DNA from 4 places in the Bradyrhizobium sp. USDA 4473 genome. Region 3 is predicted to be linked to each of the others. Evidence: predicted binding sites of a transcription regulator. Region 3 holds the regulator's gene; each other region holds the start of a gene.
The links. Region 3 encodes LexA, which represses DNA repair genes until DNA is damaged. Its sites were predicted from a motif close to TGTTCNNNNTGTGTTCNG; they were not measured.
Positions count from the first base shown of each region.

Region 1: a site for LexA is predicted at 4,427-4,444, ahead of ACVW17_RS01470 (ribonuclease T2 family protein). Genes of this name have one in related genera too.
Region 2: a site for LexA is predicted at 2,201-2,218, ahead of ACVW17_RS36505 (PA0069 family radical SAM protein). Genes of this name have one in related genera too.
Region 4: a site for LexA is predicted at 2,292-2,309, ahead of ACVW17_RS28145 (single-stranded DNA-binding protein). Genes of this name have one in related genera too.

Region 1 covers NZ_JBSSGE010000001.1:305,304-311,208, reverse strand. The annotation lists gene uvrC (excinuclease ABC subunit UvrC) at 1-1,024, opposite strand, end outside; gene ACVW17_RS01485 (outer membrane protein) at 1,288-1,911, shown strand; gene ACVW17_RS01480 (cold-shock protein) at 2,187-2,399, opposite strand; gene ACVW17_RS01475 (23S rRNA (adenine(2030)-N(6))-methyltransferase RlmJ) at 2,663-3,523, opposite strand; gene ACVW17_RS01470 (ribonuclease T2 family protein) at 3,695-4,381, opposite strand; gene ACVW17_RS01465 (hypothetical protein) at 4,499-4,975, opposite strand; gene ACVW17_RS01460 (hypothetical protein) at 5,143-5,442, shown strand; gene ACVW17_RS01455 (DUF3617 domain-containing protein) at 5,487-5,905, shown strand, end outside.
Region 2 covers NZ_JBSSGE010000001.1:7,793,553-7,799,457, forward strand. The annotation lists gene ACVW17_RS36495 (ribonuclease HII) at 1-357, opposite strand, end outside; gene ACVW17_RS36500 (VOC family protein) at 437-883, opposite strand; gene ACVW17_RS36505 (PA0069 family radical SAM protein) at 1,001-2,179, opposite strand; gene ACVW17_RS36510 (glycosyl transferase) at 2,344-2,913, shown strand; gene ACVW17_RS36515 (bifunctional helix-turn-helix transcriptional regulator/GNAT family N-acetyltransferase) at 2,967-3,908, shown strand; gene moaB (molybdenum cofactor biosynthesis protein B) at 4,047-4,610, opposite strand; gene ypfJ (KPN_02809 family neutral zinc metallopeptidase) at 4,739-5,677, opposite strand.
Region 3 covers NZ_JBSSGE010000001.1:5,590,964-5,596,868, forward strand. The annotation lists gene ACVW17_RS26385 (ComEC/Rec2 family competence protein) at 1-2,087, shown strand, start outside; gene ACVW17_RS26390 (hypothetical protein) at 2,084-2,311, opposite strand; gene ACVW17_RS26395 (hypothetical protein) at 2,469-2,897, opposite strand; gene lexA (transcriptional repressor LexA) at 3,174-3,878, opposite strand; gene ACVW17_RS26405 (molybdopterin molybdotransferase MoeA) at 4,122-5,333, opposite strand; gene ACVW17_RS26410 (HAD family hydrolase) at 5,359-5,905, opposite strand, start outside.
Region 4 covers NZ_JBSSGE010000001.1:5,943,431-5,949,335, reverse strand. The annotation lists gene ACVW17_RS28160 (outer membrane protein) at 1-49, opposite strand, end outside; gene ACVW17_RS28155 (outer membrane protein) at 301-1,053, opposite strand; gene ACVW17_RS28150 (outer membrane protein) at 1,288-2,028, opposite strand; gene ACVW17_RS28145 (single-stranded DNA-binding protein) at 2,479-2,970, shown strand; gene ACVW17_RS28140 (DUF2306 domain-containing protein) at 3,218-3,616, shown strand; gene gyrA (DNA gyrase subunit A) at 3,841-5,905, shown strand, end outside.

The DNA of each region.
Region 1 (5,905 bases), 5.3 Mb from region 3:
AGAACACCTCGACGCAGGAATAGCCGCCTTCCTGGTGGATCGCGAACACGTCGGCCTCTTCGACCGTACGCGGATTGATGCCCTGCTGCGACTGGATCGCCGACAGCGCCGCGAGGCGGTCACGGTACAATGCCGCGGTCTCGAACTCGAGCTCGCCGGAGGCCTTCTCCATCTCGGCCGCGAGCAACTCCTTCACCGCGTGGCTGCGGCCGGAGAGGAACTCGGTCGCTTCGCGCACCAGCTCGCTATAGCCGGGAAAATCGATCTCGCGCGTGCAGGGGCCGGCGCAGCGCTTGATCTGATAGAGCAGGCAGGGCCGGGTGCGGCTCTCGAAGAAGCCGTCGGTGCAGGAGCGGATCAGGAAGGCGCGTTGCAGTGCCGTGATCGTGCGATTGACCGCGCCGGCATTGGCGAACGGGCCGAAATAGCGGCCGGGCCTGGACTGCGCGCCGCGATGCTTGAGGATCTGCGGCGCCCAATGGTCGCCCGAGATCAGGATATAGGGAAACGACTTGTCGTCGCGCAGCTGCACATTGAAGCGCGGGCGGAGCTGCTTGATCAGATTGGCTTCGAGCAGCAGCGCCTCGGTCTCGGTCATGGTCGAGACGATCTCGACATGGGTGGTCGCCGCGATCATGCGCAGGATGCGCGCCGGCAACGGCGCATTGGCGCGCGCATAGGACGATAGCCGCTTTTTGACGTTCTTCGCCTTGCCGACGTAGAGCACGTCATTGGCGGCATTGAGCATGCGGTAGACGCCGGGCGAAGTCGGGGCGAGGCGCACCGCGTTCTCGATCGCGGCGTGCCCGACCGACAGGGTTCCCTCGGCGACCGCCTCGACGGTGTCCTCGGACGCCTCGGGCAGGCGCGCGTCATCCTCCTCCTCGGCGGCGGAGGTTTCGGGATCGACGTCGCTGGTGTCGAGCGTCAGGTCGTCCTGCGGCAGATCGGACTTTGAACCGCGCCGTGGCTTGTCGGCAGCTTTGGAGGTCGGCGCCGGGCGCTCGGGAGAATCGTGAACCATGGGCCGTAAACTAAGCGCTTGGGGGACCGCTCGCCAGCGTTGGCGGCATCGGAAAACAGCCCCGATCGCAGCAGGTTACCAACCCTGCGCCGTGGCAGCAGCTGGCGGGTAACACATTGTTAAGACTGATGAGCGGGCCGGTAACCGGGCTTAACAGCCCTTTAACTCAAAACTCTCGATAAACCTTAGCGAAAAAAGTGGAATTCCGTAACCACGCAGGCCCCGGCCTGCGGGCTGCGGCAGTTGCGTGGTGGAGAGTACCCATGACCCGGTTTGTTGCGCGTGCGCTGGCACTGATCGTCGCAGGCTGGACGACCTCGGCGGCGGCGGCCGACCTCAATTATGGTTCGCCCTACACCGTCTATCAGCCGCTCAATGCCTATAGCTGGGCCGGCCCCTATCTCGGCGGCAATGCCGGCTATGGCTGGGGCTCGGTAGAGAACAACCCGACCAAGCCGTCCGGCTTCGTCGGCGGCGTGCAGGCCGGCTACAATTTCCAGAACGGCTCTCCCTGGGTGTTCGGTCTCGAGGCCGATATCCAGGGCACGACTGCGGACGACCGGTTCGCGCCCTGGAAGTTCTCCAACCCGTGGTTCGGCACGGTGCGCGGCCGCGCCGGCTATGCGGTCAACAACGTGCTGTTCTACGCCACCGGCGGTCTCGCCTTCGGCGAACTGCGCGGCGAAACCTTCGGCATCACGGAGTCCCACACCAACGCGGGCTTCACCGTCGGCGCCGGCGCCGAAATGGGCTTCGCCCCGCATTGGAGCGCCAAGATCGAGTATCTCTATGTCGATCTCGCCAACAGCAACTTCACCATCACCGGCGGCGCGTCGAACGGCTACAGCTTCAGCCTGGTTCGCGCCGGCATCAACTATCACTTCTGAGAACAAGAAGACGTCGACCATCAACTCCCGGCTGCGCCCTGCGCGGCCGGGTTTTTCTTTGTGCCGACGATCTGCATATTGCGCGCAGCAGCATGCACGCCGCCCCGTTCGCGAAGCCGACCAGCCGGCCGCACGCTTTGAGCGTGCGGCACGGCCAGTCGCGTCCGCATCATGCAGGGTGGTCATGCAGCGAGCGCGCGCCGCGCGCTCCGCAGTCAACTCACACGCAACGCTTCAGTCGGTGGTCATCACGAGCCGCGCACCGCGAGCGCTCATCATGAAACCACCAGGTTGACCGCCTTCGGGCCCTTGCCCTTCTTGTCCGGCTCAACCTCGAACGTAATGCGTTGTCCTTCAGTCAGGTCCTTCAATCCTGCCCGCTCGACAGCGGTGATGTGAACGAACACATCGCGGCCGCCATCATCAGGCTTGATGAAGCCGTAGCCACGCTCTCCGTTGAAGAACTTGACTGTCCCAGTCATGGCCATCGGGAAAACTCCTCCCCCGTATTGCTCCACCGCTACGCGCACGTCGCGTAGCGGTTGACCGACATTCGCTTGTCGGAAGCTTGGCCACCTGAGCAGGCCGGCGTCACGCCGCCGGTCTGCCTGGATTTTATTTCGGCCTTGTCACTCCGCCGCAACCATTCGCGGAAGCGGAACGTAAAGCCAGTCGTAACAGGATGAGCATAATACGGTTCCGCGCAAATTGCCTATGCTCAAAATCGAACTTTTCAGTGGGTGCTTTTCGATCAAGCTTTAGGCGTCTCTAGTTTGAAGCGCGCCGCGCCGCCTTGACCGAGCGGCTTCTCGAGTTCGGGCAGGATGATCTTCAGCTCGCCCGCGAGCGTCCACGGCGGATTCACTATCAAAAGGCCGGTGGAAACGAGGCCTGCGCCCGCTTCTTGCGGCGCCACACTGAATTCCAGACGCAAGCATTTTCCGGCAGGTCGGCTGCTCATTGCAGCAGCAGCCACGCTGCGCGCGAGCTCGTCGGTGGCCCTCCGGGTTTTTACGGGGTACCACAAAAGATATGCACCGGTCGGCCACTTCGCGAACGCCTCCGTGAAAGCGCGGGCCAGCCGCTCGAACTCGTCCTTCGCTTCGAATGGCGGATCGATCAGCACCAGGCCACGCCGCTCGTTCGGCGGCACGAATGCTGGCAACGCGGTCCAGCCGTCGAGATCGACGACGCGCGCCTGCGCATCACGCCGCAACGCGTCGATCAGTTGCTTGCGTGCGGTCGGTTCGATCTCGCAGGCCGTGAGACGATCCTGAGGGCGCAGCAGCGCCCGCGCGATCAGCGGCGAGCCGGGATAGGCTTTCAACTCGCCGCGCGGATTGAATGCCCTGACGATGTCGAGATAGGGCGCGATCAACGGCAGCGCCTTGTCGGAGAGTCGCGCCTGCATCAACCGCGCGATGCCGCTGAGCCATTCGCCGCCGCGCTCGGCTTCGCTCGATGTCAGGTCATAGAGGCCGGCGCCGGCATGGCTGTCGATGACACGGAACGGCGCCTGCTTCTCCTGCAGATAGGTCAGCATCCGCACCAGCACGATGTGCTTGATAACATCGGCAAAGTTGCCGGCATGAAAGGCGTGGCGGTAGTTCATGCGGTTATCGCGCTGCGCTCCGAGAGGGATGCGCATGTTGTACTTCGTCATGCCCGGGCTTGTCGCGGGCATCGACGCCTGATCTTGCCGGATTCGCGAGGGCGAGAATGGCCGGAACAGTCAGCGCGGACGCTGCGCGGCGCGCCTCCGCCCGGCCATGACGGGGAGGGATCAGCCGCCGCGCACCGGCGGCATCAGCACCTGATCGCGGCGGCAGGCGCGGCGATCGATTTCCTCGCAGGAGCGGAATTGCAGATCCTTGCTGAGGCAGATCCGCACCTCGCTGAGGCGCCGGCTGTCGCAGGTCACCGAGATCGCGGAGTTGCTGAGTCCGGGATTGGCCTTGATGAAGGCCGTCTCCAACTCGTCGGGCGCGATCGTCTTCGGTTCCGTCAATTGCAGGAATTCCTCGGGGATCTTCACCGCGGCGCGGGCCTTGCGGATCGCTTCGAAATAGGCGCGCTCGCCGAGGCCGGAGCAGGTGCCGTGCTTGTCCCACTCGTTGTAGATCAGCCCGGGCGCCGGCATCAGGTCGAGCATCGAGGTCATGATGTTGCGGGCCAGCCGCGGCGAGGGCCGCTGGCAGTATTCCGGGAAGCCACGTTCATATTGCGGCCACAGCCCGTGCACCACGAAGGAGTAGGGCCGGCCGCCACACTGTGCCTGGGTCCCGCGGCCATTGTTGCCCCGCTCGCTCGCCGCCTCGCAGAACGAAGGCGACCATGACAGCGACAGCACATAGAAATCGAATTCGCCGGGCGCGTTCTGGCGGCGATCCTGGGCCGAAGCCCCAACCGCGCCACAGAGAGCAACGACAGCGGAAATCAGGAATCGGGAAATTGTGTCCAACCGAGGCATCAAACGCTCCCCCTCACGCGATCGTCCCGCAGCCTAACAGGCATTTGGAACATTTCAAGAACAAAAGCCGCCGGCTTTGATGGCGGCGGCTTCTGTTTCAGCAATCTGGTCGGGCTATCAGGGCCGGGCGGCCTTGCACGACGGGTTGTAGGCCCAGTTGCGGTCGAGCCCGGCGACACACCATTCGACGCCCTGGTCGATGCCGGCAAAGCCGCCGTCCTCGATGATCGAATAGTGCACCTTGCGCACCTTGCCGTCGCTCAGCAGCGCATCGCCCGAGCAATAGCGGCGCGGGATATTGTCGGACTGCCAGGGGCGGAAGGCGGTTTCGTGGATCCGGCTGAAGCCGGTGATGACCAGCGGCGAATTCCAGAAGGTGGCTTCCTTCTCGTGGAATTGATCGCTGATGGTCGCCAGGGCCTTTTCGCAGGGGGCGACATTGCCGTCATAGCGCGGGCCCGACAGCCAGAAATTCAGTTCGAACGGATTGGCGGCCTGCGCCGTGCCCCCGAAAGCCAGCGTGCCGGCCACGAGTGCGGCGCCGAGGCCAAGCGTGCGGCCTAGTTTGTTGCGGGAGTTGAACAGGTTGCGCATGGGAATCCACCCGATTATCCGATGCGGCGGACGGTGCCGCGAAGCCCCGGCGAGGTCAAGTGCAGCGCGGCAACACCTGTCGAGAAGTCCACTTCCGGCTGCCGGCTCGTTCTTTTCACGGTCGCCGGCGCACTCTATGTTGGGCCTCAAGCGAAATGGAGTCTGCGATGCGAACGAAATTGGCCGCGTGCCTGGTTGCCGTTAGCGGGATGCTGGCCGTTGGTCCGGCGCAAGCCGATTGGCTGCAGCCGGTGCCGCCGTTCAAGGGCAATGATACCGGCGGTATCATCGCCTATTCGCTGGCGGCCCAGACCGATGCCCGGCAACTCGCCGTCGACCACTGCGCCTCCTACGGCAAGGTGGTCAAGTTCCTGGCAGTGCAGCGCTACCCGGGCGGCTACATCTCCTTCGCCTGTCGCTGGGTGCCGTATGGCACCGCCGAAAGGCCGGTACGCGCGCTCTACTGAGCGCGCCCTTAAATCCTCCGATCGTTCAGCCGGGAGCCGACCGCATGACCCGACAGCTTGCCTTGATTGGTTCTGCTGTATGCCTCGTCCTGTCCGCTGGCGCGGCAAGTGCCGTCGACCTGCCGATTCGCAAGGCCGGGCTGTGGGAGATGAAAATGGTGCGCACTGGCGGGCCGATGCCGGAAATCACCATGCAGCACTGCACCGACGAGACCACCGACAAGGAGATGAGCGCCGCGGCCTCGCCGATGGCCAAGGAGGTCTGCTCCAAGCAGGACGTCCAGAAGACCGCGACCGGCTATGTCAGCGACAGCGTGTGCAGCGTCGCCGGCATGTCGATGCAGAGCCATGCCGAGATCGTCGGCGATTTCAATTCCGCCTACACAGTGAAGAGCACCTCGCATGCCGAGGGCGGTGCGGCCGGCGCCCGCGACACCACGATGACCATCGAGGCGAAATGGCT
Region 2 (5,905 bases), 2.2 Mb from region 3:
GTTGTCGCGGTCGATTCGCGCCGGCGAGGCCACTGCGACCGAGAACGCAGCGGTGGCGCAGATCTCCTCGAACAGCTCCTCGCGGCGCTCCGCGGTCAGCCGCTTGGAATCGTCGAGACCCTTTGGAACGCGCGCGGGATCGAGCACGACGGCGGCGGCCACCACGGGCCCTGCCAGCGGACCGCGCCCGGCCTCGTCGCAGCCGGCGACCGGCCAGACGCCGCTCTTGATCAGCGCGCGCTCGCGCCGGAAGGTCGGCCGGGTCACGGCGACGACGCGCTTGGCCGGCCCGGCCGACTTGGCCGGCGCCTTCTTCGACGAGGTCTTTGATGCGCTCTTGGATTTGTCCCGAATCATGCGTGGGATCGTGATCAAGCAAGCCCGGTGACGCAACCGGGAACCGGCCGCCCGTCCCCGTTATTCAAGTCGGCCGTTGCTAGTCCGGAATTGACACCAGCCCGTCATCGCGAACCTCGAAGCCCGGCGCGCGCACCACTTCCCAGGCGTGGCCATCGGGATCGCCGAAATAACCGCAATAACCGCCATAGCTGGTCGGCTGCGCCGGCTTCAGCAATGTGGCGCCTTTCGACAGCGCGAACGCCATCACCCGATCGACCTCGGCATCGTCGTTGCAGTTCCAGGCGATCGCGACGCCGCGGAAGGCGACCGGCCGCGGCTGATCCGGCAGCCCGGCATCGGTCGCGAGCAGATGCCACGGGAACAACCCGAGCACGGTGGCGCCGGTCTCGAAGAAGGCGACCTCCTCGCCGGTCGCGCGCATCTTCCTGGTGAAGCCGAGGGACTCGTAAAAGGCGATGCTGGCGCGCATGTCGCTGACGCCGAGCGTGAGGACGGTGAAGCGCGCGGTCGGGGCGTTAGTCATCGTTGCACTCACTGTTATCTTCGTAGCCCGGATGCAGCGAAGCGCAATCCGGGAAAACTCGCCACCGATATAAGAACCCGGATTTCGCTGCGCTGCATCCGGGCTACGGCGGCCCGCCTAGAACAAACTGAGCTGCTGCCCGTTGCGCTTCGGCTTGGCGAAGTGATCGGTTGTCAGCTTGGTGCGCCGCTTGTTGAGGCCGAGCTTTTCGCAGGCGATCTCGAAGCGGCGGCCGATCATCCAGGCCATCGGGCCAGTGCCCTTCATCCGCGTGCCCCATTGCGAGTCGTAGTCGCGGCCGCCGCGCATGTCGCGGATCAGCGTGAAAACGTGGCGGTAACGGTCGGGATAGTTGGCCATCAGCCATTCGCGGAAGAGATCGCGGACCTCGAGCGGCAGCCGCAGCAGCACGTAGCTTGCTTCCTTGGCGCCGGCATGCACGGCGGCGTCGAGGATGCGCTCGATCTCGGAGTCGTTCAGCGCCGGGATCACGGGCGCGACCATCACCGTGGTCGGGATGCCGGCCTCCGCGAGCCGCTTGATCGCCTCGAGCCGCTTCGGCGGGGTCGAGGCGCGCGGCTCCATGGTGCGGGCGAGTTTGGGGTCGAGCGTCGTCACCGACAGCGCCACCTTGGCGAGATTGCGCTTGGCCATCCGCGCCAGGATATCGATGTCGCGGGTCACCAGCGCCGACTTGGTGACGATGCCGACCGGATGCCCGGCGCGCTCCAGCACCTCGAGGATGCCGCGCATGATTTTCCGGTCGCGCTCGATCGGCTGATAGGGATCGGTGTTGGTGCCGATCGCGATCATCCGCGCCTCATAGTCGGGCGCCGTCAGCTCCTTCTCGAGCAGCGCGGGCGCGTCCGGCTTGGCAAACAGCTTCGACTCGAAGTCGAGCCCCGGCGACAGGCCGAGATAGGCGTGGGTCGGCCGCGCGAAGCAGTAGACGCAGCCGTGCTCGCAGCCACGATAGGGATTGATCGAGCGGTCGAAGCCGATATCGGGCGAGTCGTTGCGGGTGATCACCTTGCGCGAGCTGTCGAGCGCCACGCTGGTGGTAAATGGTGGCAGGTCGTCGAGGCTCTGCCAGCCGTCGTCGAACGCAACCCTCGCCTCGGCCTCGTAACGTCCGCTGGCGTTGGACTGCGCGCCGCGGCCGCGCCGCCGCTCGCGCTCGATTGCGACCGCAAGCTCGGGAAAAGGGGCAGGGACAGGTGAAGGTGCACCCGCCGGGTTATCGGAGGGCGCCGTTACCGGCGGGTGCTTGAGGGCATGAGAGGATGCTCGGCTCATGCTGTGAAGCTAGCATAGCGTGAGAACAAATCAAGAACATGAATCGAGAAATTCCACAGAACCTTGCTGCAAAATTCTGCAAGCGAACAGGCTGCTTTGAATATGACAAGGTGATAACACGGCCGGAGTTTCCAGAACCGTTTGAGCCACCGAAGCCTCAAATCATGCTGAGCGTGATCATTCCAACCGATGGCATCGAGCGCACCGCGGTCGCCACATTGGCGGCGCTGGTGCCGGGCGCGGCCGCCGGCGTCGTCCGCGAGGTGCTGCTGGTCGACCGCACCAATAGCGACGTGATGGAGCGCGTCGCCGACGTGGCCGGCTGCGGCTTCCTGCGGTTCGAGGGCACGCGCGCCGCGGCGCTGGCCGCCGGTGCGAAGCAGGCCCGCTCGCCCTGGCTGATGTTCCTGCATCCGGGCGCGGTGCTCGATGCCGGCTGGATCGAGGAGACCACCCAGTTCATCCAGATGGTGGCGGCCAGCGGCAAGGACCGCGCCGGCATCTTCCGCTACGCCCGCGCGCCCTACACCGACCCCGGCCTGCGCGACGGCCTCAAATTCGTCGCCCGCATGATCACCGGGCCCTCGGCCGAACAGGGCCTCCTGATCGCGCGCGAGCATTACGAGCGGATCGGCGGCTACCGGCCCGACGCCCGCCGCTCCGAGGCGCGGCTGCTGCGCCGGCTCGGCCGTTCCTCGCGCACCATGCTGCGCAGCCGGATTATGGTGGCGTAGCGCCTCGCGGACGGCTCTTGCGATTTATTTGATTGCGTCAAATAATCTGCTTGATGAGATCAAACTCCCAAGACGGCTCGCTTGCGAGCCAGGTCGCCGCGGTGCGCGGCTTCAGCCGGTTCTATACCCGCAAGCTCGGCATCATCGAGCCGAAGCTGCTGCATTCCCCGTTCACGCTGCAGGAAGCCCGCATCATCTACGAGCTCGCGCATCGCCCCGACTGCATCGCGACCGATCTGGTGCGCGATCTCGACCTCGATCCCGGCTTCGTCAGCCGCATGCTGGCGGCGCTGCAACGCCGTCAGATCGTGACACGCAAACCGTCGAGGGCCGACCGGCGCGTCAATCAGGTGGCGCTCACCGCCAAGGGCCGCGCCGCCGCCGCGGACCTCGAGCGCCGCTCGCGCAGCGAGGTCGGCGCTCTGTTGAAGCGGATCGACGGCAAGCGCCGCGCCGCCGTGGTGCGCGCGATGGGCACGATCGAGCGCGCGATGGAGCCGCCGGCGAACAAGCCGGCCGGCTTCCTGCTGCGCAGCCATCGCGTCGGCGACATCGGCTGGGTCATTTCGCGGCAGGGACGCGCCTATGCAGACGAATATGGCTGGGACATCAGCTACGAGGCACTGGTGGCCGAGATCTGCGCGCAATTCATCCGGTCGTTCGATCCGGCCCGCGAGCATTGCTGGATCGCCGAGGTCGATGGCGAGCCGGCCGGCTCGATCTTCCTGGTCAACGGCGGCGACCGGGTCGCCAAGCTGCGGCTGTTGCTGGTCGAGGAGGAGGCGCGCGGACTTGGCGTCGGTCGCGCGCTGGTCGAGCAATGCATCCGCGCCGCCCGCGAGATGGGTTACAAGAAGATGACGCTATGGACCCAGAGCATCCTGGTCGCCGCGCGCGGCATCTACGCCCGCGCCGGATTCCGCAAGGTGAAGGAAGAGAAGCACCACAGCTTTGGCGTCGACCTGGTTGGCGAGACCTGGGAGCTGGAGTTGTAGGCTCGCCTCATGCCCTGCCGTCATTCCGGGGCATCGCGCAGCGATGAGCCCGGAATCCATCGGCCACGTAACGCTGCGGCGCAATGGATTCCGGGCTCGTGCTGCGCACGCCCCGGAATGACGTGGATAGAGCCGATACTACGCGCTCGCGCCCTTCGCCTTCGGACGGCGCAGATGCTCATCGAGCCGCGGCATGATCTCGACGAAATTGCAGGGCCGCGTGCGGTAGTCGAGCTGCGCGGCCAGAATGCCGTCCCAGCCGTCGCGGCAGGCGCCGGGCGAGCCGGGCAGGCAGAAGATGAAGGTCGCGCCGGCGACGCCGGCGGTGGCGCGGCTCTGGATCGTCGATGCGCCGATCTTGGCATGGCTCAGCATGTGGAAGGCGATCGAGAAGCCGTCCATCCGCTTCTCGAACAGCGGCTCGACCGCCTCCGGCGTCACGTCGCGGCCGGTGAAGCCGGTGCCGCCCGTCGTAATGACGGCATCGACGCCCGGGTCCGCGATCCAGCGCCGGATCACCGCACGGATCGCCTCGACGTCGTCGGTGACGATCTCGCGCGCGGCGAGCGCATGGCCGGCCGCAGTGAGCCGGTCGGCCAGCGTGGTGCCCGACTTGTCATCCGCCAGCGAGCGGGTGTCGGAGATCGTCAGCACCGCGATGTTGAGCGGGATGAAGGTTTTGGATTCGTCGATGGAGGACATGACTCTAATCTTCTCGTCATGCCCGGGCTTGTCCCGGGCATCCACGTCTTCACACTCTATCAGAAGTAAGACGTGGATGGCCGGGACAAGCCCGGCCATGACGGTCAATACTTCGGGCGCCCCAACGACTACACTCCACCGCCGAACGTGTTGCAGGCCTGCACGGTACCCTGCTGGTAGCCGGTCATGAACCACTGCTTGCGCTGCGCGGCGGAGCCATGGGTGAAGGAATCCGGCACCACCCTGCCCGTCGCCTGCCGCTGCAGCGTGTCGTCGCCGATCGCGTTCGCCGTGGTCAGCGCGGCGTCGATGTCGCCGGCCTCGAGGAAGCCCGGCCGCTTCTTCTCCTCGCGGTTGACCCAGACGCCGGAGAGACAATCGGCCTGCAGCTCGACCTTGACCTGCAACGCGTTGGCTTCGGCCTTGCTGCCGGCCTGCTGCTGCAGCCGGTTCACGCGCGGGATGATGCCGAGCAGGTTCTGGATGTGATGGCCGGCCTCATGCGCGATGATATAGGCCGCGGTGAATTTGCAGGCGTTGCCGGAGCAGCCGCGGAAGCGGGTCTCGACCTCGCGGAAGAAGCCGGTGTCGAGGAAGATGGTCTTGTCCGGCGGGCAGTAGAACGGCCCCATCGCCGACTGCGCCATGCCGCAGCGGCCGCCATTGGTGGCGTTGCGGAACAGCACGATCTTCGGACCGGTGTAGCTCTGGCCCGAAGCCTGGAAGATCTCGCTCCAGCGATCGTCGATCTCACCCAGGATGCCTGATATCATGCTGCCCATCTCGTCGGTCGGGGCGCCACGCTTGACCTGGCCGCCCGACGCCTGCCGGTCGGTCTGATAGGTCGGCGCCTGGCCGCCGCCGGTGAGAATCTCGGCGCCGCCGATCAGGATGCGCGGATCGATGCCGAAGGCGTAGCCAAGCAGGCCGAGCACAATGACAGTGCCGATGCCGAGGCCGCCTCCGCCGCCCATCGGAATGCCGAATCCGCCGCCACCTCCGCCTCCGCCGCTGTCGTCGCGACGGTCTTCGATGTCGTCGCTGCGGCGGAAATCATCATAGCGCATGGCGGTTTCCCTTCATTCCAGTCGGCGACCCAACGTGGGACACACCAACTTAAAATTTCCATTCTGTTAATCAATATCCTGCCCGGCAATAATTGCCTAGTCCGGAAGACGCGCATCGCTCGCGGCGCAACCGGCTGCGAATGAGGCCGAATCTACCGGCTGAATCGTGCCGGTTTGATGATCGGCAAAACTTTTCGCCGAATGCGCTGATGTTGCAGCACAACGCCG
Region 3 (5,905 bases):
CCGGCATTGCGTTCTACTTCGCGGCAGAGCACGAGCCGGTGCTGCCGGTCGCGGCGAGCGTCGCGATCGCGCTCTGCCTGCTGGCGCTGCTGCTGCGGCGGCGCAGCGTGTTTCCCGCCGTCGTGATACTTGCTGCGGTCGCTGCGGGCTTTGCGATGGCGACATGGAAGACGGCGCGGATCGCCCACGGCGTGCTGGCGCGTCCGATATATTCCGTAGCGCTGACCGGCTTCGTCGAGACGCGCGATATCCGCGAGAAGACCGACCGCTTCGTGCTGCGCGTCGTATCGATGGAGAGCCAGCGCGAGGTGCCAAAACTCGAGCGCGTCAGGCTCTCGGTGAAGAAGGGCACCGCGCCCGACGTCGGCAGCTTCGTGGAATTGAAGGCGCGGCTGATGCCGCCGCTCGGGCCGCAACGTCCGGGCTCCTATGATTTCGGCCGCGACCTGTATTTCCAGGGCATCGGCGCCTCCGGCTTCGCGATGGGCGCGGTCAAGACCAGGGAGCCGCCGGCCGCCGGCGGCCTCGCGCTGCGCTATGCCGCCTTCATGCAGTGGCTGCGCGATGCCATCGACGCGCGGATCCGCACGACGCTCGACGGCGATCAGCGCGCGATCGCGACCGCCCTGCTGACCGGCCGGCGCGACGCGATCACGACGCCGGTCAACGATGCGATGTTCATCTCGGGGCTCGGCCATGTGCTGTCGATCTCCGGCTACCACATGGCCGTGGTCGCGGGCGTGGTGTTTTTCACGATCCGCGCGCTGCTGGCGCTGTTTCCGGCGCTGACGGCGGGATACCCGATCAAGAAATGGGCGGCGGCGGCTGCGCTCGTCGCCGCGGCGTTCTATCTGCTGCTGTCGGGAGCCGAGGTCGCGACCCAGCGATCGTTCTTCATGACGGCGGTGGTGCTGATCGCGGTGATGGTCGACCGCCGCGCCATCACCTTCCGCACGCTGGCGGTGGCGGCGCTGATCGTGCTCGCGATTGCGCCGGAGGCGCTGGTGCATCCGAGCTTCCAGATGTCGTTCGCCGCGACGCTCGGGCTGGTGGCGCTGGTGCAGATCGGGCTGCCGAACCTGCTGGCGTCGCCGGATCATTCGGCGACCGCGCGGGTTGCGCTGTGGGGCGGGCGCGAGCTGACGATGCTGATGCTGGCTTCCCTCGTGGCAGGGCTCGCGACGACGCCCTATGCCGCATTTCATTTCCATCGCGTGACGCCGTACGGACTGCTCGCCAACCTCGCGGCGATGCCGGTGGTGTCTGCGGTCGTGATGCCGGCCGGCCTGCTCGGGCTCGTAGCGATGCCGTTCGGCTTCGACGGCGTGTTCTGGGCGATCATGGGCTTTGGCATCGACTGGATGATCCTGGTGACGCAATGGGTCGCCGCGCTGCCCGGTGCGGTCGGCCGGATGGCGGCGTTCGGGATCGGGCCGCTGATCGCAGCCAGCGCGGGCCTGATCCTGCTCGGGCTGCTGCGCACGCCGCTGCGCTGGTCGGGCGCGGTGCTGCTGGTGGTGGCCTCGGTCTGGGCGCTCAGGGTGCCGCAGCCGGACGTGCTGATTTCCGCCGATGGCCGCAACGTCGCGGTGCGCGGCGGGGACGGGCGGTTGCATCTGATGCACAGCGCCAAGGATGCGTTTTTGGTCAAGGAGTGGCTGGCGGCGGACGCCGATGCGCGGACCGCCACTGATGCATCGCTCGGCGAGGGCGTCTCCTGCGATCCGAGCGGCTGCGTGGTCCAGGGGCCCGGCGGCGCCTTCGTCGCGCTGGCCAGCCGGCCGGAGGCGCTGGTGGATGATTGCGAGCGCGCGGCGCTGATCGTCACCGCCCGGCCGGCGCCGCGGGGCTGCGCGGCCTCGGTGGTCGACGCCGAGCGGCTGCGGCGTCACGGCGCGCTGGTGCTGCGGCGGACCAGTGACGGCTACGCCATCGATGCGGTCAAGCCCGGCGGGATCGACCGGCCATGGTCGCCTGCGGTTCCCGGCGACGGCGAGGCCGAGGCGACGCTCCGCGCCCCCGCCACCGCGCCACGGCCGGCCGTCGACGCCACGCCGGGGGAGAGCGATCTGCAGGGTGAGGATTAGCCGGGGTCTGGCGAGGGACCGGCCGGCAATTCGAACAGGCCGAGATGGTATTCGTCGGAATCGGGGCCGGCGTCGGGCTTCTTGACGAGGGTGAAGGACGCCTCGGGGAATTGCTGCCAGACCTTCAGGTCGTCAGCCGTCACCGTCAGCCAGCCGAACCGGAACATGTAGCGGCCCGGCTCCGTGACGCGTCCAGCCTTTTGCCATGTGACCTTTTCGACCACCGAGCAGGTTTCCGTAAGTGCACGTCCTCTGCGCCTGATGATGCGCCAAGGCGGCCGCCGACGGAAATCTCCTGCCGCGCCCCGGAACCCGACGTCCGGGGTCGCTCGAAATCGTTTCGGTCACTCGCCGCCGGGTCATCCTGCGGCGACGATGCGTTCAACCCAAAAACAGCGACGCAAATGCGGAGGGCCGCCGCTCCACAACCTTCGGCTTCTGCGCGACCGGCGGATGCAGTGCCGGCAATTGCAGCACGCTGACGCGCTGTCCCTCGACGAGCTGGGTCACCAGCACATGGCTGCCGTCGGGGAATTCGACCGCATCATGATGGCGATCCGGCACGTCGGGCTCGACTTCGTTGAACACGCCGACGCGGAAATTCAGCGTCTTGGTCCAGATCCAGCGGCTGTCGTAGCGAACGTTCTCGGCGAAAGCGAGCTCGGTGCCCGGCAGCATGCAGACCGCGACAGTCGGATCGTTCTCCGACGCAAAGCCGCGGGTCGACGTGCCGCGGAAGGTCGTGGTGATCAGCGTCTCTCCGACAATGGCGGGGCGCGATGCCACGGCGTGCAGACTATAGTCACACATCGGATGGCTCCTCAAATGGAGGTAGCGACCCGTGCCTCTCCTTGAGGCATAGGGCCTCTACCAGAGTGGACGATAGCGAACGAGTGTCAGCTCGTTTCTGGGCGATTGTACGACTCGCCCGAGACCGCCTCAATCACAAACACGCGACACTGCGTGAGAGGTATCGGAGCGCATCGAGCAGGCCGCATGCCGCGCTATCTTCCAAGGAACGATCCGATCTGTCGCTCGTTCCTCGCCGCCGCAAGTATTTGCCTCGCCGCCGCAACTATTTGCAATTCAGTACTTGCGATAGAGCCCGATCAGCTTGCCCTGGATGCGGACCCGGTTCGGCGGCAGGATGCGCACTTCATAGGCGGTGTTGGCCGGCTCCAGCGCGATCGAAGCGCCGCGGCGGCGGAAGCGCTTCAGGGTCGCTTCCTCCTCGTCGATCAGCGCCACCACGATGTCGCCGGTGTTGGCGACGTCGTTGCGCTGGATCAGCGCCATGTCGCCGTCGAGAATGCCGGCATCGACCATCGAGTCGCCGCGCACCTCCAGCGCATAATGCTCGCCGGAGCCGAGCATGTCGGGCGGCACGCTGATGGTGTGGCTGCGGGTCTGCAGCGCCTCGATCGGCGTACCGGCAGCGATCCGGCCCATGACCGGGACCGCGACCGGTCGATTGCCGTCATCCTCGGCGATCGGCGGTGTAGAGGTGCGCTTGCCGAGGGTGCCTTCGATGACGCTCGGGGTGAAGCCGCGTCGGCCGTTGCCGCCGCCGGCCGACAGCTCGGGCAGCTTGATGACTTCGATGGCGCGGGCGCGGTTGGGCAGGCGGCGGATGAAGCCGCGCTCCTCCAGCGCAGTGATCAGGCGGTGGATACCGGACTTCGAGCGCAGGTCGAGCGCATCCTTCATCTCGTCGAAGGAGGGCGGGACGCCGGCCTCTTTCAGACGTTCATTGATGAAACGCAGAAGTTCGTACTGTTTGCGCGTGAGCATCTCGAGTATTCCCCCGGTTGATAGCGTCGTTCGATTCCGAGACTCTTCGGTGGGATCTGCAGACCGGGCCTGACCAAGGGAGCATGGTGCTTGCTGCAAGCGCTCCTGGGCGGCCTCCCGATTGTAGACACCAGTACTCGAAACAAATCATGAACGGACACTATATGTTCGATATGTGTTCCGCAACCACTTAATTTCCGGTGAACACGCCCGGCGGCGCACAATCGCCGCGGTGAGAAAACCCTATTCGGGCAGCATCAGGATCTCGCATTCGCTGCCGGCGACGGCGGCCGGCGCAAACGGCGGACGCACGAGAAGTGCCCGTGCCGCAGCGAGATTCCCGAGCAGCGAAGAATCCTGCTGCATCACGGGCGTTGCGATCAGCGTGCCGTCGTCGCGCGTCTCGAGACGCGCGCGCAGATAGTCCTCGCGCTGGTCGTTGGCAGCGAGGTCGCGGCCGAGCAAAGCGGTCGCGCGGCGATGATGAATCGCTTTTCGGCCGCTCAGCGCCCGAATCAACGGCACCAGAAACAGGAAGGCGCAGACATAGGACGACACCGGATTGCCGGGCAGGCCGATCACCCGCATCGCCCCGAGCCGGCCATGCATCATCGGCTTGCCGGGCCGCATCGCGATCCGCCAGAACGCCATCGCGACGCCCTCGGCCTCCAGCGACCGCTTGACCAGGTCGTGGTCACCGACCGAGGCGCCGCCGGTCGTGATCAGGATGTCGGCTCCGGTGTCGCGGGCCCGGCGGATGCCGGCCGTGGTGGCCTCAACCGTATCGGCGGCAATCCCGAGATCGATGGTCTCGGCGCCTTCGGCACGCGCCAGCGCCCGCAGCGCATAGCCGTTGGAATAGACGATCTGGCCGGGTCCGGGCTGCGAGCCCGGCATCACCAGCTCGTCGCCGGTCGCCAGCACCGCGACCTTCGGCCGGCGATGCACGGCGACTTCCGGATGGTTCATGGCGGCGGCCAGCGACAGCGCGCGGTCGGAGAGGCGGCTGCCGGCGGCGAGCAGAACGTCACCCTCGCGGAAGTCGACACCGGCGGGGCGGATGTGCCGTCCAACGGCGGCAGCCTCGGTGATCGTGATGTGGTCGCCGTCGACGGCGGTGTCCTCCTGGATGATGACGGCGTCGGCGCCGTCGGGGATCACGCCGCCGGTGAAGATCCGCACCGCTTCGCCTGAGGCGACCGTGCGCTCGAACGGCCGGCCGGCGGCGACTTCGCCGATCACCTTGAGCCGCGCCTTCAGGTCAGCCGCATCGGCGGCGCGCACCGCATAGCCGTCCATCGCCGACATCGGCTGCGGCGGCTGGGTGCGCCGCGCGGCGAGGTCGCGTGCCAGGGTGCGGTGATAGGCGGCATCGAGCGCGACCATCTCCTCCGGCAGCGGTTCGGCGCCGGCCAGGACGGCGGACAGGGCATCGGCAACCGGCATCAGGGCCACGCTCGGAGCTCCTCAAGTCCAGGGTTCAAATACCGAGCGCGGTCAGCGCCCTTGCCACGTCATCCGTCGATGTCACGTGGACGGCATGAAGGCCGCGCGCCCGCGCGCCTTCGATATTGGCGGCCAGGTCGTCGAAGAACAGGATCCGCGACGCCGGCACGCCGATGGCTTTTACCACATGATCGTAGGCCGCGGCGTCGGGTTTCCGATAGCCGATGCTCGAGGACAGGAACACGGTGCGGAAATGGCTCAGCAACTCGGCGTGGACAACCGAGAAATGCGCGACATGGGCCGGATTGGTGTTGGAGAACGCATAGAGCGGCATCCGCTTCGCCGCGGCCGCGAGCAGGGGGGCGATATCGGGCATCTCGCCGGTGAAGATCGCATTCCAGCCTTCGAGGAACTGGGCGTCCGTGAGGTCGATGCCGAGCGTCCGGCGCAGGTTTTCGAAGAACGCCGCATCGTCGATCCGGCCGATCTCGTGATGCTTGAAGCTGTCGTCGACGACAAAGCGCGTGGCGAGGTCGGACGGCGCGCAGCCGGCATGCTGCGCCCAGTGCGCCATCACCTTG
Region 4 (5,905 bases), 350 kb from region 3:
TTGCGCTGAGGGCAAACATGCCGGCCGAGGCCAGCAAAACATTCCTGATTTTCAAAGTCCAAATTCCCGTTTTTCTTGCCACATTTTCTTATTGTCCCCTTCAAACATTGAAGGGAGCGTCACAGCAGTGTCGCGTGACGATCACGTGTTTCTACATAGAAATCTCGGAAGTTGTGTATCCGTGAAACCACAATGCACGGAAAACAGCCGCGCCGTGTGCTTGCGCAACGAAAAGGCCGGCGCGAGGCCGGCCTTTATTTTGATGTGAACGCGCGCGTCGCGCGATCAACCGCAGCAGGCTCAGTATTTCGCTGCTACGACCGGGCTTGCGGCGTTGAAATGGTAATTGATGCCGAGCTTGACGGTGTGGAAGGTGTCTTTCCACTCCGAGCGATCGTTGAGCGCGGGCGTGTACTGGATCGGCGCAACCTTGCCGAGATCGATGTAGTTGTACTCGAGCTTGGCCGACCAGTTCGCGGCGAACATGTATTCGACGCCGGCGCCGAGGGTCCAGCCCCAGCGGGTGTCGCTGGCCGAGGCCGAGGGCGGCGCGAGGCCGGCATTGTAGCGATGCAGGATGTCGCCGACCGCAGCGCCGCCGCTGACGAACCACAGCGTGGCGCCGTCGGCGTAACCGAGCCGGCCCTTGATGTCGCCGAAGCTGCGCAGCTCGGTGTAGTAGGTGTCGAGCACGCTTGGCGGTCCGACATTGATCACGTTGGAGCGGCCGGTGATCGAGGCCCAATGGTAGGCGCCCTCGATGCCGAACACGGCAGGGCCGGCCTGGACGTTGTAGCCGATCACGCCGCCAATGAAGCCGCCGCCGGTGGTGTAGCTTTGCGTGCCGATGAACGTCGCATCGTTCGGAGCGCCGAGATAGGTCTCGCTGCTGGTGCCCCAGCCGCCGCCGCCCTGGGCGCCGAGATAGAAGCCGTTCCAGCTGGTCAGGGGCGCGGCAACCGCCGGCTGGGGGGCCTTTGCGGCAAGGTCAGCCGCCGACACGGACGAAACGCTGAGCACGGCGAGGCCGGCTGCACACAGAAGCTGCTTCATGGATCCATCCCGCTTCGATTCGATCATCGCAGGACAGGCTACCATTGCAGGTTGCAGATCGGGCGTAGCGCCCGCGCAACACCGGTAACATTTTGATTTTACTGTATATTTTACGATTTATTAGGATTTAACCATGTCGATTCGGGGGCGGGGCTCAACTCGCAACCGACCCCGGCAAACAGAAAGGCCGGCACAAGGCCGGCCTTTCGTGTCGATCCAATCCGTGTCGCGCAATCAATAGCGCGCAACCACCGGGCCGCCCCACTTGTAGTTCACGCGGACGGTGACGAGGTCGACGTCCTGGCGGTCGCGGATGGTGCTCAACAGCGCTCCACCGGGCGTGGTGAGGTTGTAGTTCTTGTCCTGCATGAACAGGTGGTCGTATTCGACACCAGCGGTCCAGTTCGGCGCGAAGCCGAACTCGATGCCGGCGCCGATGGTGCCGCCCCAGCGGGTGTCGCTGGCGCTGCCGGCGAGCACGCCGGTCGGCGTAACGAAGGTGCTGAAGCGATTGTCGGTCAGCGCCGCACCGCCCTTGGCGTAGAGCAGCACGTTGTTGACGGCGTAGCCGATCTGGCCGGTGAACAGGCCGAACGCGTCGATCTTGGTCTGGTTGGTGAACAGGCCCGGGAAGACCGCACTGCCGTTGCTGCCCTTCAGGTCAGCCCAGTCGCCCTGCGCTTCGAGGCCGAACACCCAGGCGCCGGCCTGCCAGCGATAGCCGATCTGGCCACCGGCGACGCCGCCGGTTGCGTCATGGCACCCGTCCGCACCGAAGGCACCGAGCGGGACCTGGTCCCAGCAATTGTGACTCGAGCCCCAGCCGCCGTTGGCGCCGATGTAGAAGCCGCTCCAGTCATAGACGGCAGCGATCATCGGCGGCGCCTTGGTGTACGGGCGCGCCGCGAGGTCGGCGGCCGCGGCAGGCGCAGCAAACGCAATCAGAGCAACCGTCCCGAGCAAAAACTTCTTCATCGTCAATCTCCCCAGCTCCCCGATCGGCTTCCAAAAGGTCCCGAAGCGCGATCCCAGACGCGAGCGCCCGTCCGTTGGTTGATAGCTATACGCCGATTCAACCGGAAAGCCCGTCTCCCAAATGCCACACTCGGGGAAGAAGTGCCGCCGGAATAAGGCGCTGATTTGTTTATTGTTTTTCTGACGTCGCGTCGCCGGCGGGCGGCTGGGAGCGAAACCGGCTGTCATATCATCGCCACGGACGGCCTCTACGGCTGGTTGTGGCGAACAAAACTGGAACATTCCCGGGCGGGATGCTATATCTGATTATCGTGGATAACCGTGCGACGGCGGAGGGCGCCAAGCCGCCGCCGGCGTATAGGGTCATCCACGACGCCTGCAATGTAAGTGGCGAAGGTTGAGAGTGGCGGCCGATGTCCGGACGCCCGGTTTTTGAGTGGAGATGATGCGATGGCAGGAAGCGTGAACAAGGTGATCCTGGTTGGAAACCTCGGCAAGGATCCGGAGATCCGGCGGACCCAGGACGGTCGTCCGATCGCCAATCTGTCCATCGCCACCTCGGAGACCTGGCGCGACAAGGGCACCGGCGAGCGCAAGGAAAAGACCGAGTGGCACCGCGTCGTGATCTTCAACGAGGGGCTCTGCAAGGTCGCCGAGCAGTACCTGAAGAAGGGCGCCAAGGTGTACATCGAGGGTCAGTTGCAGACCCGCAAATGGACCGACCAGAGCGGCGTCGAGAAGTACTCGACTGAAGTCGTGCTGCAGGGCTTCAACTCCAACCTCACCATGCTCGACGGGCGCGGCGGCGGCGGCAGCAGCTTCTCCGATGATGGCGGCAGCGATTTCGGCTCGTCCGGTCCGGTCAGCTCGGCGCCGCGCCGTGCGGTCGCCGCCGGCGGCGGCAGCCGCAACAGCGACATGGACGACGACATCCCGTTCTGAGCGCGCGCTCGGACACCGCGTCAGCCGCCGTTCCGTGACGATCAGTTGCCGAAACGGCGGTTCGATATGTCGCGACAGTTTCCTCATGTGAATTATGAAGATAACTTTCTAACGGCTTGCAGTGTTTCGCCCAGATGGCGGCGCTCAGAGCCGGTTCCCGCGACTTTGACACAGGTCAATGTGAATGGTATTTACATTGCCTGTGGCGAGCGAGGCTTTGCCGCGGATCATTTCGAGGGCCGCCATCATGAGCCTCGCGCCATTGCTCGACGCCGCGCCTGCGATCCCGCTCCATGCCTTTGCCGCCATGACCGCCTTCGTGCTCGGCTCCATCCAGCTTGCCGCGCCGAAGGGCACGCTGCCGCACCGGACGCTGGGTTGGATCTGGGTGATCCTGATGCTGGTGGTCGCCGGAAGCTCGTTCTGGATCCACCAGATCCGCCTGCTCGGGCCGTGGAGCCCGATCCATCTGCTGTCGATCTTCTCGCTGCTCATGCTGGTGCTCGGCGTCATGGCCGCGCGGCGTCACAACGTCCGCCGCCACAAATACACGATGATCGGCATCTTCTTCGGCGCGCTGGTCATTGCCGGGCTGTTCACGTTCATGCCCGGGCGGATCATGCATGCGGTGGTTTTTGGCCGCTGACGGGATTTGCGAATAGCGAATGGGGAGTGGCGAAGAGGGGATTCTCCACTCGCTATTCGCTACTCGCCATTCGCTTCTCGACCAAGCGGCCGTGGTCCCGCCGACCCACCCGTAAGTCCATGAAAAAACGAAGGGAAAAACGGCTTGCCGGAGCCGTGGAAGGGTGGTTATCAGGCCCCCGATGGGCTATATGATTCCCCAGTAGAACCGACCGGATTTCCCCTTTGTCCGATAACGACGACCACAAGCCCGGCGAGCCGCCGGGGCCCTCAGATATTCGTCCCGTTTCCATTCTCGACGAGATGAAGAAGTCCTACCTCGATTACGCGATGAGCGTGATCGTGTCGCGTGCGCTGCCCGATGCGCGCGACGGGCTCAAGCCGGTGCACCGGCGCATCCTCTACTCGATGCATGAGCAGGGACACACCCCGGACAAGAAATACGTCAAGTCCGCGCGCGTGGTCGGCGACGTGATCGGTAAATATCACCCGCACGGCGACCAGTCGATTTACGACGCGATGGTCCGCATGGCGCAGGATTTCTCCCTGCGTGTGCCGCTGATCGACGGCCAGGGCAATTTCGGTTCGATCGACGGCGATCCGCCGGCCGCCTATCGATATACCGAAGCGCGGCTGACGCGCGCGGCACTGGCCGTGCTCGCCGACATCGACATGGAGACCGTCGATTTCCAGCCGAACTACGACAATTCGGAGCAGGAGCCGTCGGTTCTGCCGGCCCGCTTTCCGAACCTTCTGGTCAACGGCGCCGGCGGCATCGCCGTCGGCATGGCGACCAACATCCCGCCGCACAATCTCGGCGAGGTGGTCGACGCCTGCGTCGCGCTGATCGATAATCCGGCGCTCACGATCGACGAGTTGATCGACATCATTCCCGGACCTGATTTCCCGACCGGCGGTGTCATCCTGGGCCGCCAGGGCATCCGCTCGGCCTATCATCTCGGCCGCGGCTCGATCGTGATGCGCGGCAAGGTGACGATCGACACCATCCGCAAGGACCGCGAAGCGATCATCATCTCCGAAATTCCCTATCAGGTGAACAAGGCGACGATGGTCGAGCGCATTGCCGACCTCGTGAAAGAGAAGAAGATTGAGGGCATCGGGGACCTGCGCGACGAGTCCGACCGCGACGGCTATCGCGTCGTGATCGAGCTGAAGCGCGAAGCGGTGCCCGATGTGGTGCTCAACCAGCTCTACCGCTTCACGCCGCTGCAGACCAATTTCCCCGCCAACATGCTGGCGCTGGATTCCGGCCGTCCGCAGACCATGAATCTGAAGGACCTGCTCAACATCTTCGTCGCGTTCCGCGAGCAGGTGGTGACAAGGCGGACCAAGTTCCTGCTCGGCAAGGCCCGCGACCGCGCCCACATCCTGGTCGGCCTTGCGATCGCGGTCGCAAACATCGACGAGATCATCCGCGTCATCCGGACCTCGCCCGATCCGAACACCGCGCGCGAGGCCCTGATGTCGCGCGACTGGCCGGCGCGCGACGTCGAGGCGATGATCACGCTGATCGACGATCCCCGGCATCGCATCAACGAGGACGGCACGCTGCGGCTGTCGATGGAGCAGGCGAGGGCGATCCTCGACCTCCGGCTGCAACGCTTGACCGCGCTCGGGCGCGACGAGATTTCCGAAGAGCTCGACAAGCTCGCGGCCGAGATCGCCGACTATCTCGACATCCTCCGGTCGCGTGCCCGCGTGCAGGACATCGTCAAGACCGAACTCGCCGAGGTGAAGCAGCAGTTCGCGACGGCGCGCAAGACCGAGATCATCGAGCAGGAAGGCGAGGTCGAGGACGAGGACCTGATCCAGCGCGAGGACATGGTCGTCACCGTGTCGCATGCCGGCTACGTCAAGCGCGTGCCGCTGTCGACCTACCGGGCACAGCGCCGCGGCGGCAAGGGCCGCGCCGGCATGCAGACCCGCGACGAGGATTTCGTCTCGCGGCTGTTCGTGGCCTCCACGCACACGCCGGTGCTGTTCTTCTCGTCGCGCGGCCAGGTCTACAAGGAGAAGGTCTGGCGGCTGCCGATGGCCGCTCCGAACGCGCGCGGCAAGGCGCTGATCAACATCCTGCCGCTGGAGCAGGGCGAGCGCATCACCACGATCATGCCGCTGCCGGAGGATGAATCCTCCTGGGGCAATCTCGACGTGATGTTCGCGACGACAGGCGGCACCGTCCGCCGCAACAAGCTGTCCGACTTCGTCGACGTCCGCCGCTCCGGCATCATCGCCATGAAGCTCGGGGAGGGCGAGGCGATCGTCGACG